DNA from 3 places in the Pseudoalteromonas sp. 2CM37A genome. Region 2 is predicted to be linked to each of the others. Evidence: predicted binding sites of a transcription regulator. Region 2 holds the regulator's gene; each other region holds the start of a gene.
What was found. Region 2 encodes ArgR, which controls arginine synthesis, uptake and breakdown. Its sites were predicted from a motif close to ANTGAATANNTATTCANT; they were not measured.

Region 1: gltB (glutamate synthase large subunit) is a predicted target of ArgR. The motif match lies at 4,464-4,481, and genes of this name have one in related genera.
Region 3: argC (N-acetyl-gamma-glutamyl-phosphate reductase) is a predicted target of ArgR. The motif match lies at 1,378-1,395, and genes of this name have one in related genera.

The regions. Positions count from the first base shown of each region.
Region 1 is NZ_JALNTJ010000001.1:787,402-793,589, forward strand. It holds gene gltB (glutamate synthase large subunit) at 1-4,363, opposite strand, end outside; gene MTF68_RS03515 (Grx4 family monothiol glutaredoxin) at 5,212-5,550, opposite strand; gene MTF68_RS03520 (Fe-Mn family superoxide dismutase) at 5,817-6,188, shown strand, end outside.
Region 2 is NZ_JALNTJ010000018.1:9,586-15,773, forward strand. It holds gene cgtA (Obg family GTPase CgtA) at 1-165, opposite strand, end outside; gene rpmA (50S ribosomal protein L27) at 302-559, opposite strand; gene rplU (50S ribosomal protein L21) at 576-887, opposite strand; gene ispB (octaprenyl diphosphate synthase) at 1,309-2,280, shown strand; gene mdh (malate dehydrogenase) at 2,375-3,307, opposite strand; gene argR (transcriptional regulator ArgR) at 3,533-4,000, shown strand; gene MTF68_RS19435 (Dyp-type peroxidase) at 3,997-4,896, opposite strand; gene MTF68_RS19440 (ABC transporter ATP-binding protein) at 4,940-5,986, opposite strand; gene MTF68_RS19445 (iron ABC transporter permease) at 5,987-6,188, opposite strand, start outside.
Region 3 is NZ_JALNTJ010000004.1:468,490-474,677, reverse strand. It holds gene panP (pyridoxal-dependent aspartate 1-decarboxylase PanP) at 1-90, shown strand, start outside; gene argE (acetylornithine deacetylase) at 170-1,321, opposite strand; gene argC (N-acetyl-gamma-glutamyl-phosphate reductase) at 1,540-2,550, shown strand; gene argB (acetylglutamate kinase) at 2,550-3,317, shown strand; gene MTF68_RS12195 (ornithine carbamoyltransferase) at 3,325-4,257, shown strand; gene MTF68_RS12190 (argininosuccinate synthase) at 4,254-5,456, shown strand; gene argH (argininosuccinate lyase) at 5,508-6,188, shown strand, end outside.

The DNA.
Region 1 (6,188 bases), on a different contig from region 2:
TAGGTAAGTACAGTTCAAAATTAGCTAAAATGGTTTCTGCTCGACATGAACCCGTTAGCTCTAAATGCTCGGCAATTAAGCCACGCAAATGCTCTTGGTGCGAACTTAAATCATCAAGTGTTACTACTTCTACAAGCTCTGGATTAATGCGTTTTTCAAAGTCACTTCGCTCATCTAAAATATAAGCAAAACCACCTGTCATACCCGCACCAAAGTTAACGCCTACATTACCTAGCACACATACAACGCCGCCAGTCATGTATTCACAGCCGTTATCACCCACGCCTTCAACAACGGCTTGCACGCCAGAGTTACGCACTGCAAAACGCTCACCAGCACAGCCTGCGGCAAATAACTTACCACCCGTAGCACCGTACAAACATGTGTTACCAGCAATGGTTGCTTTATGACTTTCAAACGATGATCCCAGTGGTGGACGTATAACAAGCTTACCACCAGCCATGCCTTTACCCACGTAGTCGTTTGCATCGCCAATAAGGGTCATTTCAAGGCCACCGGCATTCCAAACACCAAATGATTGCCCTGCTGTACCATGTAGCTCAATAGATACTGGATCTGCAGCCATACCTTGATTGCCGTGCTTAGAAGCTATGTAACCCGACAGCATTGCGCCCACTGAACGGTCTGTATTACATATGCGGCTCACGAGCGAAATACCCGATGAGGTATCAATCGCTTGTTGCGCTTTACCTAGTAACGTTTCGTTAAGTTCACCTAAATAATGCGAGCTATTTGGTGCGCTGCAAAATAAGGTTTCGCCCGTTGGGTTATTTGGCTGAGCAATTACAGACGATAAATCTATTTTCTTTTGCTTCGCTGTTTTACCTTCAATCGCTTCTAATAAGTCTAAACGGCCAATTAAGTCAGTTAGATTAGCAACACCTAAGCTTGCCATAATTTCACGTGCTTCTTGGGCTATAAACTTAAAGTAGTTCATCGCCATTTCTGGTAAGCCGTGGTAATGCTTTTGACGAAGTGTTTCATCTTGCGTTGCAACACCGGTCGCACAGTTATTTAAATGACAAATACGTAAGTATTTACAACCTAGCGCCACCATCGGGCCTGTGCCAAAGCCAAAGCTCTCTGCACCTAAAATAGCGGCTTTAATGATATCTAAACCTGTTTTTAAACCACCATCTGTTTGCAGGCGAATACGGTGACGAAGACCATTTTCAACAAGCGCTTGCTGGGTTTCTGCAAGGCCAAGCTCCCATGGGCTACCCGCGTATTTAACTGACGTTAATGGGCTTGCACCAGTACCACCATCGTAACCTGAGATAGTAATTAAGTCGGCGTACGCTTTAGCTACACCTGTGGCAATTGTGCCTACACCCGGCTCAGATACTAACTTCACCGATATCATCGCTTCTGGGTTTACTTGTTTTAAATCGAATATTAGCTGGGCTAAATCTTCAATTGAGTAAATATCGTGATGCGGTGGTGGTGAAATTAATGTTACACCGGGAACCGAATAACGAAGCTTTGCAATATACGGCGTTACTTTTTCGCCTGGTAACTGCCCGCCTTCGCCAGGTTTAGCACCCTGCGCCACTTTAATTTGAATTACATCCGCATTACGAAGGTAGTGTGGCGTTACACCAAAACGACCCGAGGCAACTTGTTTAATACGTGAGTTTTTCTCGGTGTTGTAGCGCAGCTTATCTTCGCCACCTTCACCAGAATTTGAACACCCGCCTAAGCGGTTCATTGCAATGGCAAGCGCTTCATGCGCCTCAGGCGAAAGTGCACCAATACTCATAGCTGCAGAGTCAAAGCGCTGGTATAAAAATTCAGCCGGCTCAACATCATCAATGCTAATGCCTTTTTCAGGTAATTTAAGCGCTAACATATCGCGCAGCGTTGCAATAGGACGGTTATTAACTAAATCAGCATAGGCTGCGTAGTCTTTATAATCGCCTGAACGTACGGCCTTTTGTAGCGTTTGAATAACATCTGGGTTGTAAGCGTGGTATTCACCACCGTGAACGTATTTTAATAAACCGCCATGGCTCAGTAACTTACGTTTACTAAAAGCAAGTTTATGTAGCTTTTGCTGATCAATATCAAAATCGCTAAAACAGGCGCCTTTAATACGACTTGCCACACCTTTAAAGCACATGTCTACCATAGCATCAGATAGACCAACCGCTTCAAAAAGCATTGAACAACGGTACGATGCAATTGTGCTTATGCCCATTTTAGACATAATTTTGTACAAGCCTTTATTAATGGCTTTTCGGTACGAAAGCGTCACTTCGCAGTACGACTTATCAATCACTTTACTGTCGCTCATCGCAACCAGTGACTCGTATGCAAGGTATGGGTAAATTGCGGTTGCACCAAAACCAAGTAATACGGCAAATTGGTGTGCATCGCGTACGCTACCCGTTTCAATAATAATATTAGACTCACAACGTAAGTTATTATCTACTAAACGTTTTTGTACAGCACCTACCGCCATAGCAGCAGGAATTGGTAATTGGGTTTCGCTAAAGTTACGGTCAGATAAAATAAGCATTACACAGCCGGCTGCTGCTTTTTCTTGTGCAGCGTCGCAAATACGTGCAACCGCTTTTTCTAAACCTTCCTCTGCTGTGTATGTAATATCAATTTTACAGTAGCTGTAATGCTCGTCATCGGCATTTAGTAGCTGCTGCATGTCTGCATACATTAAAATTGGCGTATCAAACTGTAGGCGCTTAGCGTGGCCTGTGGTTTCATTAAATACGTTTTGCTCACTACCAATACACGTTGCCAGTGACATTACGTGGTTTTCACGCAGCGGGTCGATTGGCGGGTTAGTCACTTGTGCAAACTTTTGGCGGAAGTAATCGTACAATGAACGATGCCCTTCGCTAAGTACTGCAAATGGCGTGTCATCACCCATAGAGCCTGTTGCTTCTTGGCCATTTTCACCCATTACGCGAATAACACTATCGAGCTCTTCGTTAGTGTAACCAAACATTTTTTGGTATTTAACAAGTGTTTCGTCATCAAATGAGCGATTACCCGCATCTTGCTCGGTAAGCTCTTCAAACGGGGTTAAACGTTTAACGTTTTCTTCAAGCCATGACTTATAAGGATGACGCGATTTTAAATCTTGGTCGATTTCGTCTGAGTGCCAAATTTTGCCTAATTTAGTATCAATTACTAACAGCTCACCTGGCCCTACACGGCCTTTTTCAACCACTTCATCTGCAGTGTAATCCCAAATCCCTACCTCAGAGGCAAGTGTAATAAAGCCATCTTGAGTAATAACATAGCGCGCTGGACGCAGGCCATTTCTGTCAAGGTTACAGGCTGCAAAACGCCCATCAGACATAACAATGCCCGCAGGGCCATCCCACGGTTCCATATGCATAGAGTTAAAGTCGTAAAATGCGCGTAAGTCATCATCCATAGCACGGTTTTTCTGCCATGCAGGTGGCACAAGCATACGCATAGCACGGAATAAATCCATGCCACCGGCTAAAAACAGCTCCAGCATGTTATCTAAGCTTGAAGAGTCAGAGCCAGTTTCGTTTACAAACGGCGCTGCACTTTGTAAATCAGGAATAAGTGGCGATGAAAACTTATACGAACGTGCACGAGCCCATTGGCGGTTACCTTCAATGGTATTAATTTCACCATTATGCGCTAAATACCTAAATGGTTGTGCTAAAGGCCAACGCGGCTGAGTATTAGTAGAAAAACGCTGATGGAATACACAAATAGCGCTGGTCATACGAATATCAGCTAAGTCTAAATAAAAGTTAGGCAAATCTGCAGGCATCATAAGGCCTTTATAGATAGTCACTAACCCCGATAAACTCGCAATATAAAACGACTCATCCTCTGCTAAACGCTTTTCTGCACGGCGACGTGCTACATATAAACGTCGCTCTAAATCTTTAGAACGCCATCCTTCAGGCGCACTAACAAAAATTTGCTCAAAACCAGGTAATTGCTGTGTAGCAATTGGCCCTAGCATTGAAGGGTCAGTAGGCACTTCACGCCAACCGAGTATTTTAAGTGTTTCTTGTTCTAATTCTTCACATAAAACCTGTTTTGCAGCTTGTGCTAAAACGGGATCTGAATTTAAGAAAACCATGCCTACGGCGTAATTTTTACCTAAGTGCCAATTATGCTCACTCGCAATAGCACGGAAAAAACTGTCAGGTTTTTGTAGTAATAAACCACAGCCGTCACCTGTTTTACCATCGGCAGAAATACCACCGCGGTGCTGCATGCGATCAAGTCCAGTAATAGCTGTACGAATAAGCCGATGACTAGCTTGACCATTTACTTGGGCTATTAAGCCAAAGCCACAATTATCTTTTTCTAATGTTGAGTCGTATAACATAGACCCCTCCCTTGCTGCACTGTTAACGTGAATGAACTGCTCGACGATTTGCTAACAGACGCACAAAACTAGCCTCTATAGTAAATAGAGTCAATATTATTTTGAATACATATTCACATTCTTGAATATTTCTCACTTCAAGGCAAGATTTCTTTTTCACCCATAAGTTTTAACATTTAGCGCTTATTTGCGCGTTATTTTTTCATGACACTGGTGTCAATTTTAACATTTTGTAAAAACAAAGGCGTTAAAGCAATACCCTTTACGTAAACGTAAAGAACCAAACCAATGAATAAATATTCACTAATTTCCTACGGGTTCAGTTAACATTTAGATAGTTTAATGCGTTTTAAATAAATTAGAGGTTTAGGATCACGCTTTTTTAGCGTTCATTAGTATAGTTATTAATTGTGGTGTCGTTTTTAGTGCAGATGTAGTGAATTTTTATTTAATGCCAATTCGCTTGATTGAGCGAACTATTGTAAGGCTGGAAAAACGTGTTGATAGCTGGGCAAAAAACTCGCTATTTAGTTGTTCTAAAAAAGAATTATTTAACGCAGATAGCGACACGTTTAGCCCCGCAAAATGATTACGTCTTATAGCGCATTGATATAAAACTCCTATTTTAATTAAAATTCGCGCTTATATTAAGTAGCTTGTTGCTTACTTATCCTGACTAGGTGCACCTAAACAAGGAGCAAGGGGTGAGTTTGCAAACTATTGAGCACAGATTAATGGTAATAATCACCCACTGATGGGCTGTTCAAGAAATTAAGACGTAATAAAGTTATATATAGGCACAAAAAAGCCACGTAAAACGTGGCTTTAATAATCTAGCAAAGTAGCAATTACTCTGCGTCAGCTTCTTTATACTTAGCTGCAGTTTCAGTGATCAGTGGCTGTAATTCACCACGTTGAAACATTTCAATGATAATGTCACAACCACCTACTAATTCGCCCTCAACCCAAAGCTGTGGGAAAGTAGGCCAATTTGCGTATGCTGGTAACTCAGCGCGAATATCTGGATTAAGTAAAATATCAACATAGGCAAATGGTTCGCCACATGACATTAGAGCTTGTGACGCTTGTGAAGAAAAACCACAATTTGGTAATTTAGGCGACCCTTTCATGTAAAGGATAATTGGGTTTTCTGAAATCTGCTGTTTAATTTTATCAATGGTTTCCATCTACAACCTCAAAATGACGATAGCTTGATATACCTAGGGCTTGAAATAAATCATTGTGGCCACAGATATATAACTTAAAATGGGCAAATAAAGCCGCAATTGAAATAGTCTTTAGCAATAGCATTGCTGTTTGCTTAAACTTGAGTAAAATACTCAACAATTATAGTAACACTATATTTTCGTTTGGTATAGGTAAGTGGTCTGTTCTATCAGGCATTACGTACTATCAAGCGAGTTATCAACCAAAAGAAGATGGAGATAAAAAAATGGCATTTGAACTACCGTCACTACCATATGCAATTGATGCACTTGAGCCTCATATTTCACAAGAAACTCTTGAGTATCACCACGGTAAGCACCACAACACTTACGTTGTTAAATTAAACGGTTTAATTCCAGGTACTGAATTTGAAAACAAATCTTTAGAAGAGATTGTTTGTTCATCTGAAGGTGGCGTATTTAACAACGCTGCACAAATTTGGAACCACACTTTCTACTGGAACTGTCTATCTCCAAATGGCGGCGGCGAGCCAACAGGTGCTATCGCTGACGCTATTAACGCTAAATGGGGCTCTTTTGACGCGTTTAAAGATGCATTAAACGACAAAGCGGTTAATAACTTTGGTTCTAGCTGGACA
Region 2 (6,188 bases):
GGTATTTAAGTTTTCATCAGCTTGTAGATAAACACTACCACCGTCTCCACCGTCACCGCCGTCCGGGCCACCGTCTGGTACATATTTTTCTCGACGGAAAGACACGACACCGCTGCCGCCGTCACCAGCTTCTGCGCGAATTTCTACTTCATCTACAAACTTCATGATTACTCACTTTAGGGATTGGCTTTAATTTAACTATTATATACCCAAGCCAACCTAAATGCAGGCTTGGGTATATATTTGACGTTTCTGAAAACAAAAAACCCCGCAAAGGCGGGGTTTTTTACTACCTTACTGATTACTCAGCTACGATAGTTACGTATTTACGGTTTAAAGGACCTTTTTGTTCAAATTGAACTTTACCATCTGCTTTTGCGAAGATAGTGTGGTCTTTACCGATACCTACGTTTGCGCCAGCGTGGAAACGAGTACCACGTTGACGAACAATGATGCTACCCGCTAGAACTGATTCGCCACCAAAACGCTTAACACCTAGGCGTTTGCTTTCTGAATCGCGACCGTTACGAGTACTACCAGCTGCTTTTTTATGTGCCATTTCTAAGTACCTCTAATTAAGCGCTAATGCCAGTGATTTTAACTTCAGTGAACCATTGACGATGGCCCATTTGCTTACGAGAATGCTTACGGCGTCTAAATTTAACAACCTTAATCTTCTCACCGCGACCATGTGAAACAACCTCAGCTGTTACTTTACCACCGTTTACGAACGGTACACCGATCTCGATTTTCTCACCATCAGCAACTAAAAGTACTGAATCAAATTCAACTGCTGCACCAGTTTCAACGTCTAATTTTTCAAGACGAATCGTTTGACCTTCAGTCACACGATGCTGTTTACCACCACTTTGGAAAACCGCGTACATAATTAACTCCGTCTGTGCGCCCTCAAATCGACGCAACTAAAATATTCTTCGATAGGGCGCGAAGTTTACGCTAATGCATAAAAACTAGCAAGCCTATTTTGTAATTAAAATGAATAAAAAGTAGCTGCATTGAGAGCAATTCAATATTTCCCCCATTTTATATTAAATTGCCCTGTTGCCAAGCGCTTTTTAGTGCAAAGACAAAATAAATTTACGTGTCGCTATGCCTACTCCAGAACCCATTGACTGCGCAATAAATAGTCGCCCTTTGAGTGTGAAATATACAATTAAATACCCTAATTAAGCCCTAATTAAGGTTTTTAACTCGGTTTTTTTAATGAATCGTCACAAAATATCGAGCTAGTGCTTTTTTTGTTGTACAATCGGCGCCGTTCACACATAAAAATTGGCTCGGAGATCAATGGATATAAAAGCTATCCAGGCGTTAATCGAAAGCGATATGAATGACGTCAATCAACTTATACACGCGCAAATGCGCTCAGATGTGGCGTTAGTCAATCAACTTGGTTTGTATATCGTTAACAGCGGCGGCAAACGCGTACGCCCGATGCTGGCAATATTGGCAGCAAGAGCTTTGGGTTACCAAGGTAAAGATCACATTACTTTGGCAACGATTGTTGAATTTATTCATACTGCAACACTATTACATGATGATGTTGTTGATGAATCTAACCTGCGCCGTGGTACACCGACTGCAAATGCCGAGTTTGGTAATGCTGCCAGCGTGCTGGTTGGGGATTTTATTTACACCCGCTCGTTTCAACTTATGGTGGGGCTGGGCAAAATGCAAATTATGCAAGTGCTTGCTGATGCCACCAACGTGATTGCTGAGGGCGAAGTATTGCAACTTATGAATTGCAACGACCCTAATACCACCGAAGCAAGTTACATGCAGGTTATTTACTCTAAAACAGCTAAATTATTTGAAGCTGCTACAGGGCTTGCAGCTATTATTACCGAGCAAGATAACAGTGTGTTAGATGCGCTTAATTTATATGGTATGCACTTAGGTACTGCTTTTCAGTTAGTTGATGACGTGCTTGATTACAACGCGGACGCTGACCAATTAGGTAAAAATATTGGTGATGATTTAGCAGAAGGTAAGCCAACCTTACCGCTAATATATGCGATGAAGCACGGCAGTGATCAGCAAAGAGCCCTTATTCGCGATGCCATTGAGCATTGCAATGGTATGGATAACCTTGAGGCTATTTTAACGGCACTTAAACAAACCAACGCACTTGAATTTACAATGCAAAAGGCGCAGCAAGAAGCAGACAAGGCCATTGCCTGTTTAGACTTTTTAGCAGAGTCGCAGTACAAGCAAGCGTTAATCAGCTTAGCGCGTATAGCTGTAGAGCGAGATCACTAACTTTGCAGCCTCCCTTAATTAGTATTTAAGGGCCATAATTTTCGAGCAATAAAAAAGCCTGCATAAGCAGGCTTTTTTGTGCATAACTTGGCTATTACGCCATAAAATCAACACCTTCTTTGATGTCTTTTTTCAGAGTTTCAAGCATGTCGTTTTTAGCTTTTTCTTCAAATGCGCTTAGCTCGCCGTAAGAAAGAATTTCTTCTACGCCGTTTGTGCCTAAACGTACTGGGTGAGCAAAGTACTCTGCATCGCCATTTTCAACAGCAACGTATGCGTAATCTACTACGTCTTCACCTTGTAGGCCTTTAACTAAAGACATACAAAAACGTGCTGCTGCAGCACCCATAGATAATGTAGCTGAACCACCGCCCGCTTTAGCATTTACTACTTCAGTACCTGCATTTTGGATGCGTGGAGTAAGTGTAGCTACTTCTTCTTCAGTGAAGTTCACGCCTTCAACTTGAGAAAGTAGAGGAAGAATAGTTGTGCCAGAGTGGCCACCAATTACTGGTACTTTAACGGTTGCTACGTCTACGCCTTTAAGCTCAGCAACAAATGCTTCTGAACGAATTACGTCAAGCGTAGTGATACCGAATACGCGCTTAGCGTCGTAAGTACCTGCTTTTTTGAATACTTCAGCAACAATTGGCACAGTGCCGTTTACTGGGTTAGTGATAACACCCACTAACGCTTTAGGACAGCTAGCGACAATGCCTTCTGCTAATGTTTTGATGATACCTGCGTTTACGTTAAATAAATCCGCACGATCCATACCTGGTTTACGTGGCATACCCGCTGGGATAAGTACGATATCACACCCTTCAAGCGCTTTATTTAAATCGTCTGCGCCAAAACCTGCTACTTTAACATCTGTAGGGATGTGAGATAGGTCAACCGCAACACCTGGTACAACTGGTGCAACATCGTAAAGTGATAATTCAGAACCAGCTGGTAAGCCTGTTTTTAATAATAAAGACAACGCTTGACCGATACCGCCTGCAGCACCTAATACAGCAACTTTCATTGGAATTCTCCGTAATTTGAGGTAGGAAATATTTGTGGCTCTTAAGATAATGAAATTAGCGACTAAAAACAAATTTATCCTGCTTATTTCAGGTATATTTTCGACCATAGTTGTAAACTTTGTTGGTTTATCGCAGCAAACTGGCAAGTTAACTAAACAACTGCTGCATAATTATTCATTTTTGTGTAGAATTTGCATTATAAATAACAAAAATGAATAAAGACTATGCAACCACAAGACAAACAAGAAGCGCTGGTAAAAGCGTTTAAAGCACTTTTAAAAGAAGAGAACTTTGGCTCGCAAGGCGAAATAGTCGAAGCATTAAAAGAGCAAGGCTTTGACAATATAAGCCAAAGTAAGGTGTCGCGCATGCTTAGCAAGTTTGGCGCTGTGCGTACCCGTAATGCTAAACAAGAAATGGTTTATTGCCTACCCGCAGAAATGGGCGTACCGACTGCTAAAAGCCCACTACGTCAGCTTGTTATTGATATTATGCATAACGAAATGATGATTATTATAACCACCAGCCCAGGCGCTGCGCAGTTAATTGCCCGCTTATTAGACTCACTAGGCAAAGCGGATGGTGTATTGGGCACAATTGCCGGAGATGACACTATTTTTATTGCGCCAGCAAAAATATCTGAAATAGACATTACACTAGAGCGCGTACGCATTTTATTTGATACGGTTTAAAGCTGTTTTAAAAAACTAACTGACGGCGCAAAAAACGCTGAGCCCATATCGGCTTGAGTAAAATCAAGCCAGTGGTCGTAACACTCCCCTTTTCCTATGCGGCTGTTAAGTACCTTTTCAAACGCACTTCCCGATGCAGAGCATGTAATACTTAGCATGCCTTGCTCGTAAACATCGCCATACGGCATGCTTTGGTTAAGCAGTATTGCTTGGCCGCTCTCATCTTTTAGCTCACTTCTAGTCGCGTGGCTAGTATCTACCTTTGGCTCAATTAAGGTGTTATCTAAACGTGTGCGCCCCATAATGTGTTCTTGCTCGCTTAGTGATAAATGCTGCCATACGCTCAGGTCATGCTTATAACGCTGTACATGAATATAGCTGCCTTGGTGTTCAAAGCTGTCGGGGTTATTAACCAGTGCCGTGATTCGTTTTTGGCGTCCATGTGGGGTGTCGCCTGCATAAATAAAGCCGTTAAAGTCTCGCCCATCTAAAAACCTAAAATTGCGAATTTGTTCAACCAGCTCTACATCGGGCGAAAACAACTTTAATATTTGCAATGCAAAAAGGTGATTAACATCTTCTCGGTCTGAGCGAATTTGTATGAATAAATCACATGGCTGTACGCGCATAACAAAATCACTGTGATTTATATTAGGAAAGCTTTGCAGCTCGCTTGGGATATATTCAGGTAGTATATGCGGCCAATATTGCGCGCCTATAGCCACCATGCAAGAGAGCATGGCTTCGGAGAACTGATCACTAAACTCTTCTTCAATTGCGCTTACGCGCTTAAGCTTTGCGCGCAATGACTCGTCTTGACCATCAAATACATTAAAAAATAAATGCAAACCGTGTAAGTTTGCTTCAGCACAAATCCCAGATTGCGCTTGCGCCATTGTTATTCCTTAGCTTTATAAAACACAGCGAATAACACATTTGTTATGATTCGAAAAAATTCACCGTGTGAGGTTTTATTTTTATTATAACCTGCTCATTTATTTCAAATGACTGGCCATATTGTGCGGCAACTTCAATCTCTTGCTCTGCAATTACAACAGTGTAAACATAAGCCGAGCCTATAAACCGACGGCTTAAAATGCTCACACCTTGAGGGTTATCGGCCTGCGTATTTTGCGCAAGCTCAATATGGTGTGGACGAATATACACCTGCCCTTTTATTGCACTGTGCGTATGCTCATGCTGCGATTGCACGACACCAAAAGGCGTTGTGTATTCAGTTGCCGTTAACACTTCTGCGCCTAAGTATATGCCCTGACCCAGAAACTCTGCAACCTCCTTTGTCTTTGGCACGGCAAAAAGCTGCTCTGGTGTACCTTGTTGGGCTATTTTTCCTTGGTGCATAATGGCTAGCGTGTCTGAAAACGCAAAGGCTTCTTCTTTTGAGTGGCTAACAAATACCGCAGAAACCTGCTGCGCCTTAATAATGCGCCTAATATCAGCAATTAACTCAAAGCGTACTTGTGTATCTATGTTCGAAAAAGGCTCATCAAGAAGCAATAAACTAGGCTTATAAGCCAAAGCCCGCGCAATAGCCACGCGTTGCTGCTGGCCGCCCGAGAGCTGATGAGGGTAGCGTTTTGCACACCCCGTTAAATGCACCAGCTCTAGCATTTCCTCTACCCGTTGCTGTTTTTGCACTTTGCTTACTTTACCCAGCCCAAACGCAATATTATCGGCCACACTGAGGTGCGGAAACAGGGCATAATCTTGAAACATCATCCCTATATTACGATGCTCTGGTGATACAAATGTATGCTTGTCGCTTACACATTTGCCATCTATAAATACACTACCTTCATTTATTTCAATAAGGCCAGCAATTGCTTTTAAGGTGGTTGTTTTACCGCAGCCGCTGGCTCCGAGCAAACACACAATTTCGTCTTGACCCACCGTTAAATCTAAATTGTGTAGCACGTGCGTGCCACTGTAGTGATAATCCACACCTTGTAAATTTAAACGGCTCATTTAACTGCGTTGCTCCATAGAACGATTAATAAAATACAAGGGGATCAACCCAACCAAAACAATAAATAAAGCGGAAATAGAAGCAAGCTCAAGCTGCTCATCGCTCACATATTGAAATACATGTGTGGCTAAACTTTCAAAGTCAAAAGGCCTTAATAGTAATGCAGCTGGCAGCTCTTTCATACACTCAATAAATACAAGC
Region 3 (6,188 bases), on a different contig from region 2:
GTTATATTAAAAGAGATTTTAGCTGAGCAAAAAGAGCTTGCTAAAACAGACCCTGTATTTAAAAAGTACTTAAGTAAGTATATGCAGTAACGCCTAGGTATAAACTAAAACAAAGGCGCCAATGGGCGCCTTTGTTATTTTTGCTGTGAGTTTTAATACAGTCTTCTTTTTAAGCGTTAAAGCAGTTTGCCCTAATAATGTCAGTTATAATTTTTTGCGATGGGTTTATTTTCTCCATTGCTAAAAATTCATCAGGTTGGTGGGCTTGATTAATTGAGCCTGGCCCCATGACTAGTGTTTCACAGCCAAGTTGCTGAATAAACGGAGCTTCTGTGCAATAATTTACTGCAACGGCTTTTTCTCCTGCAATTTTTTCTGCCATTTTAACGAGTGCGCTATCAGTGCTGCCACTAAAAGCTGGAATGGGCTCGTGTAAATCAATTACGCTCACTGCGCTTGGGTATTGCGCGTTTATATCGCTGGTGGCATCAATAAGTAAAGCTTGTAAGTCTTTAATGCTTAACCCTGGGAGCGGACGCATGTCTATATGCATTTCGCAGCAGCCACAAATTCGATTTGCGTTGTCGCCACCATGAATATTACCTAAATTTAAGGTAGGGTAAGGTATTTCAAAATGTTCAACTGAATATTTATTCTTTAACTGCTCTTTTAAGATCAGCAATTTTGTAATCACTTTATGCATGACTTCGATGGCGTTAAGACCACGTTCGGGATCGGAACTATGACCTGAGCGGCCAATCACTTTTATAGCCGTGCTCATATGTCCTTTGTGAGTAAATACAGGAGTCATATCAGTAGGTTCACCAATAATACAACGCGCAGGTTTTAAATTAGGATGCTTACAAATTTGCTGCGCTCCCGCCATGGTGGTTTCTTCATCGGCAGTGGCGAGTATTAAAATAGGTTGTGTTTGCTGTTTTATATCAAGCTCACTAATAGCTTGTAATACAAAAGCAAAAAAGCCTTTCATATCAATACTACCTAACCCATATAAGTTATTATTATGTTCAGTGAGTTTAAACGGGTCGTGGTTCCAGCGGCTATCGTCAAACGGTACGGTGTCTGTATGGCCTGCAAGCATTAAGCCGCCATCGCCTTGCCCCCGCTTTGCAAGTAGATTGTATCGGCCTTTCCCACCTTCTAACTCTATAATTTCGCAAGTAAAACCTAAACTTTCGCACCAACGTGCTAGCAACTCTATTACCCCTTTATTACTCATACAAAGTTCATCTTCTATTGCACTAATAGAGGGGGCTGCAATGAGTTGTTGGTACATAGAGATAAATGACGGCAAAGACATAAAAAAATCCAAAATAATTATTCAATTTAATTGCATAACAATATAAAAGTATTTATGATGAATATCAATTCACTTTTTAAGCATAAATATATTAAGTATAGCCATGAAGATAATGCGACGATAATCAACAATTCATTGAGAAAAGTATTAGCTAGCATCTAAGCTAGTGTAAGCGAACACCACACCTATTTAGTAGTAAATTTATAAACGAGTAACAAATGAATGTAGCGATTATTGGCGCAAGCGGTTATAGCGGCGCAGAATTAGCAAGCTTAGTTGCTAAGCACCCTAATTTAACGTTATCGGGCTGTTATGTCTCTGAGGGAAGTTTAGATAAACATAAATTATTAAGTGATTTATACCCAGAGCATAGAAATCTTCTTGATATTCCTCTACTACCACTGAGCGAATCAGCGTTTGATGACATAAATTCGAGTGCCGATTACATCTGCTTATGTACTGATCACAAAGTAAGTGTTGATTTAGCCCCGCAGTTTTTAGCAATGGGTAAAAAAGTATTTGACCTATCAGGTGGTTACCGCCTTGCTAACAACGACGACTATGTTACTTACTATGGTTTTGAGCACCAACATCCTGAGTTGTTAAACGAAGCAGCCTACGGGTTAGCCGAATGGAATAGCAGTGCAATTGCCAATGCAAATCTTGTGGCAGTAGCCGGCTGTTACCCAACCGCTGCGCTTAATGCATTAAAGCCGTTGCAACAGGCAGGCTTGTTGAGTGATGAAAAAGTGATTATTAATGCTGTTTCAGGTGTTACTGGCGCAGGGCGTAAAGCCAGCGTAGGTACTCATTTTTGTGAAGTATCGCTTGCCCCGTATGGTTTATTTAACCATCGTCATGGGCCTGAAATTGAACAACACCTTGGCCACAAGGTGTTATTTACACCGCACTTAGGTAATTTTCCGCGTGGAATTTTAGAAACTATTTATGTACAGCTTAAGCCAGGCGTTACCAAGGAAAACGTATCTGATGCTTATCAAGTACTTAAGAACGAGCCGTTGATTCGTTTGTTAGCTGATAAAGTGCCATCTATTAAAAGCGTGGTAAAACAACCGTATGTTGATATTGGTTGGCAGCAGCAAGGCTCTCAACTGATTGTTATGGCAGCGATAGATAATCTATTAAAAGGCGCTGCGGGCCAAGCCTTGCAATGTATTAACTTATCAATGAATTTAGATCACACCACTGGCTTAAAAGGAGCCTTTTAATGAGCACTAAAACGTGGGTAATTAAATTAGGTGGTGCTGTACTTAATACAGAAAACGCGGCAAAAGCTTTGTTTGACGTATTAAGCGCTGATCAAAATAATCAGTTTGTTATTGTTCATGGTGGTGGCTCGTTAGTTGACACTTGGCTAAAACAAGCAGGCTTTGCTAGTGCAAAGCACCAAGGGCTGCGTATTAGCCCAAGTGAGCAAATGCCTTACATAGTGGGGGCGCTGGCTGGCTGTGCAAATAAGCAGCTGGTAAGCCAAGCTATTAATGCAGGCCATAAACCTGTTGGCCTTTGTTTGTATGAAGCCGGAGTTATGGCGTCTCAAAAGTTAAAAGCGCTTGGGCAAGTAGGTAAGTGCGAAAGTAATGATGATTCAATTGTTAACGATTTACTTAAGCTTGGTCGGTTACCTATCGTGAGCTCTATTGGGTTTGATGAGCAAGGTAACTGGTATAACGTTAATGCTGATGAAGCTGCCGCAGCGATTGCTAGCAACTTAAATGCAGAACTTATTTTTATGACAGATGTAGAAGCGGTACTTGATGCAAACAAGCAGCCGTTACATCAACTTGACACAAAACACATTGATACTTTAATTGATGAAGGGGTAATTTTGGGCGGAATGGAGGTCAAAGTTAAGACCAGCCTGCACGCTGCCCAACATTTACGACGCGGTGTGTATATTTCCAGCTGGCAAAAGCCAGACAATTTAACTGCTTTGCTACAGGGCGAGCATGTTGGAACAAAAATTACACCATAGGGTTATCATGTTAGAGAATTTTTTAACGGGTCTAGAATTAGACCAACAAGGCGCACTAAATTTACTAAAACTAGCGCGTGATTTAAAAGCAAAGCCAGAAAAGTACAGCCAAGTATTAGCGGGTAAGTCAATTGTTACCTTATTTGAAAAGCAAAGTTTACGTACGCGTTTATCGTTTGATATTGGTATTAACCGTTTAGGCGGCCACGCTGTGTATTTAGATCAGCAAAACGGCGCTATGGGGGCACGTGAATCTGTAAAAGACTTTGCACTTAATATTTCTACGTGGGCTGATGGAATTGTAGCGCGCGTAAACCAGCACAGCACGTTAACCACCTTAGGTGAATACTCTAGTGTACCTGTCGTGAATAGCTTGTGTGATTTATATCACCCGTGCCAGGCATTGGCTGATTTTTTAACGCTACAAGAAGTACACGGCGATGTGAGTGAGCTAAAAGTGGCTTACTTAGGTGAAGGTAACAACGTTACTCATTCACTTATGCTATTAGCGGCAACGCTAGGTACTGATTTTGTTGCTGTTACACCAAAAGGCAGCTCGCCTGATTCGCAAATTCTTAAAAAGGCAGAGCAAATTGCTGCAATGAACGGCGCATCAGTAATGGTAAGCGACCGTGTAGAAGCCGCTGTAGGCGCTAATGTGGTATATGCAGATACGTGGGTGTCTATGGGTGATGATACGCCTCTTGAGCAAGTTAAAGAAAAATACATGCCATATCAGCTAAACCAAGCATTGCTAGAACAAACAGGTGCGACTACGGTATTACATTGCCAACCGGCACACCGTGAGTTTGAAATTACCTCTGAGGTAATGGATGGCCCAGCATCAAAAATTATTCAACAAGCAGAAAATCGCATGCATGCGCAAAATGCTCTGCTAGTTACATTACTAAATCCAAATTTTGTTAAGGAACACCTATGAGTTCAATTAAAAAAGTCGTTTTAGCCTATTCAGGTGGTCTTGATACTTCAGCTATCGTGCCATGGTTAAAAGAAAACTACGGTTGTGAAGTAATTGCCTTTGTTGCCGATGTAGGCCAAGGCGCTGAAGAGCTTGAAGGCGTTGAAGAAAAAGCCATCGCATCAGGCGCATCTGAGTGTTACGTAGTTGACTTAAAAGATGAAATGGTAAGTGAGTACATTTACCCAACGCTTAAAACGGGTTCTATTTACGAAGGTACTTATTTATTAGGTACGTCTATGGCGCGTCCTATTATTGCTAAAGCGCAAGTTGAAATTGCACGTAAAGTAGGTGCCGATGCACTTTCGCATGGTTGTACTGGTAAAGGTAATGACCAAGTACGTTTTGAATCATGTTTTGCAGCGCTTGCACCCGATTTAAAAGTAATTGCACCATGGCGTGAGTGGGATTTATCAAGCCGTGAATCATTATTAGATTACTTGGCTGAGCGTGATATTCCGTGTTCTGCTTCAGCAACAAAAATTTACAGCCGTGATGCTAACGCATGGCATATTTCGCACGAAGGCGGCGAGCTTGAAGATCCATGGTGTGAGCCTAGTGACCAAGTTTGGACCTGGACTAATTCACCAGAACAAGCACCCGATAAAGCTGAGCATGTAACGCTTACGGTTATTGAGGGTGAAGTGGTTGCCGTAAATGGCGAACAGCTTAAGCCTTACGACTGTTTAGTTAAATTAAACGACATTGCTGCGCCACATGGTGTTGGCCGTGTAGATATTGTAGAAAACCGTTTAGTAGGCATGAAATCGCGCGGCTGTTACGAAACACCAGGCGGTACCGTTATTATGGCGGCACTGCAAGCCATTGACGAGCTAGTGCTTGATAAATCAAGCCGTAAGTGGAAAGAAGTACTGGGCGGTGAGTTTTCGCACTTAGTTTATGATGGTCGTTGGTTTACACCTCTAAAAGATTCTATTTTAGCCGGTGCAGAAGCACTTTCTACACTAGCAACGGGTGAAGTTGTACTTAAGCTTTACAAAGGCCAAGTGACAGCCGTTCAGAAAAAATCACCTAATAGCTTATACAGCGAAGACTTTGCTACATTTGGTGAAGACGACGTATATGACCAGTCACATGCTGAAGGCTTTATTCGTTTATTCTCGCTTTCGAGCAGAATTTCAGCAATGGCTAAAAAGTAAATTATTTATAGCCCCTTGTATAAGGGGCATTACAGGGTTTGGAGAGATTTCATGGCATTATGGGGCGGACGTTTTTCTACGGGTCCAGATGAGGCGTTTAAACAATTTAACGACTCACTTCCGTTCGATTATCAGTTAGCAGAGCAAGATATTATTGGCTCTGTGGCATGGGCAGGTGCGCTTGAGCAAGTAAATGTACTTACAAGCGATGAGCACACCAAGTTGGTTGCAGCACTAAATGAACTGCTTGAAGAAGTAAAAGCAGATCCACAAGCAGTGGCAACCTCAGGTGCAGAAGACATTCACTCGCACGTAGAAGCTGCACTAATCGAAAAAGTAGGTGATTTAGCTAAAAAGCTACACACAGGCCGAAGCCGTAATGACCAAGTAGCCACTGACTTTAGATTATGGTGCCGCGATACTGCTGATCATTTGCTTGGTGCTATTGCCGGATTAAAAGCTGAATTTGTTGCCCTTGCAGAGCGTGAACTAGGCACTATTTTGCCGGGTTATACTCACTTGCAACGCGCTCAACCTGTGTTATTTAGTCATTGGTGTATGGCTTATGTAGAAATGCTAGAGCGTGATGAAAGCCGCTTGCAAGATGCCAAAGCGCGTTTTAATTTTTGCCCTCTAGGCAGTGGTGCACTCGCAGGTACTGCCTACCCAATTGATCGCCAAGCTTTGGCGCAAGGCCTAGGCTTTACTGGCGCAACTAAAAACAGCCTTGAT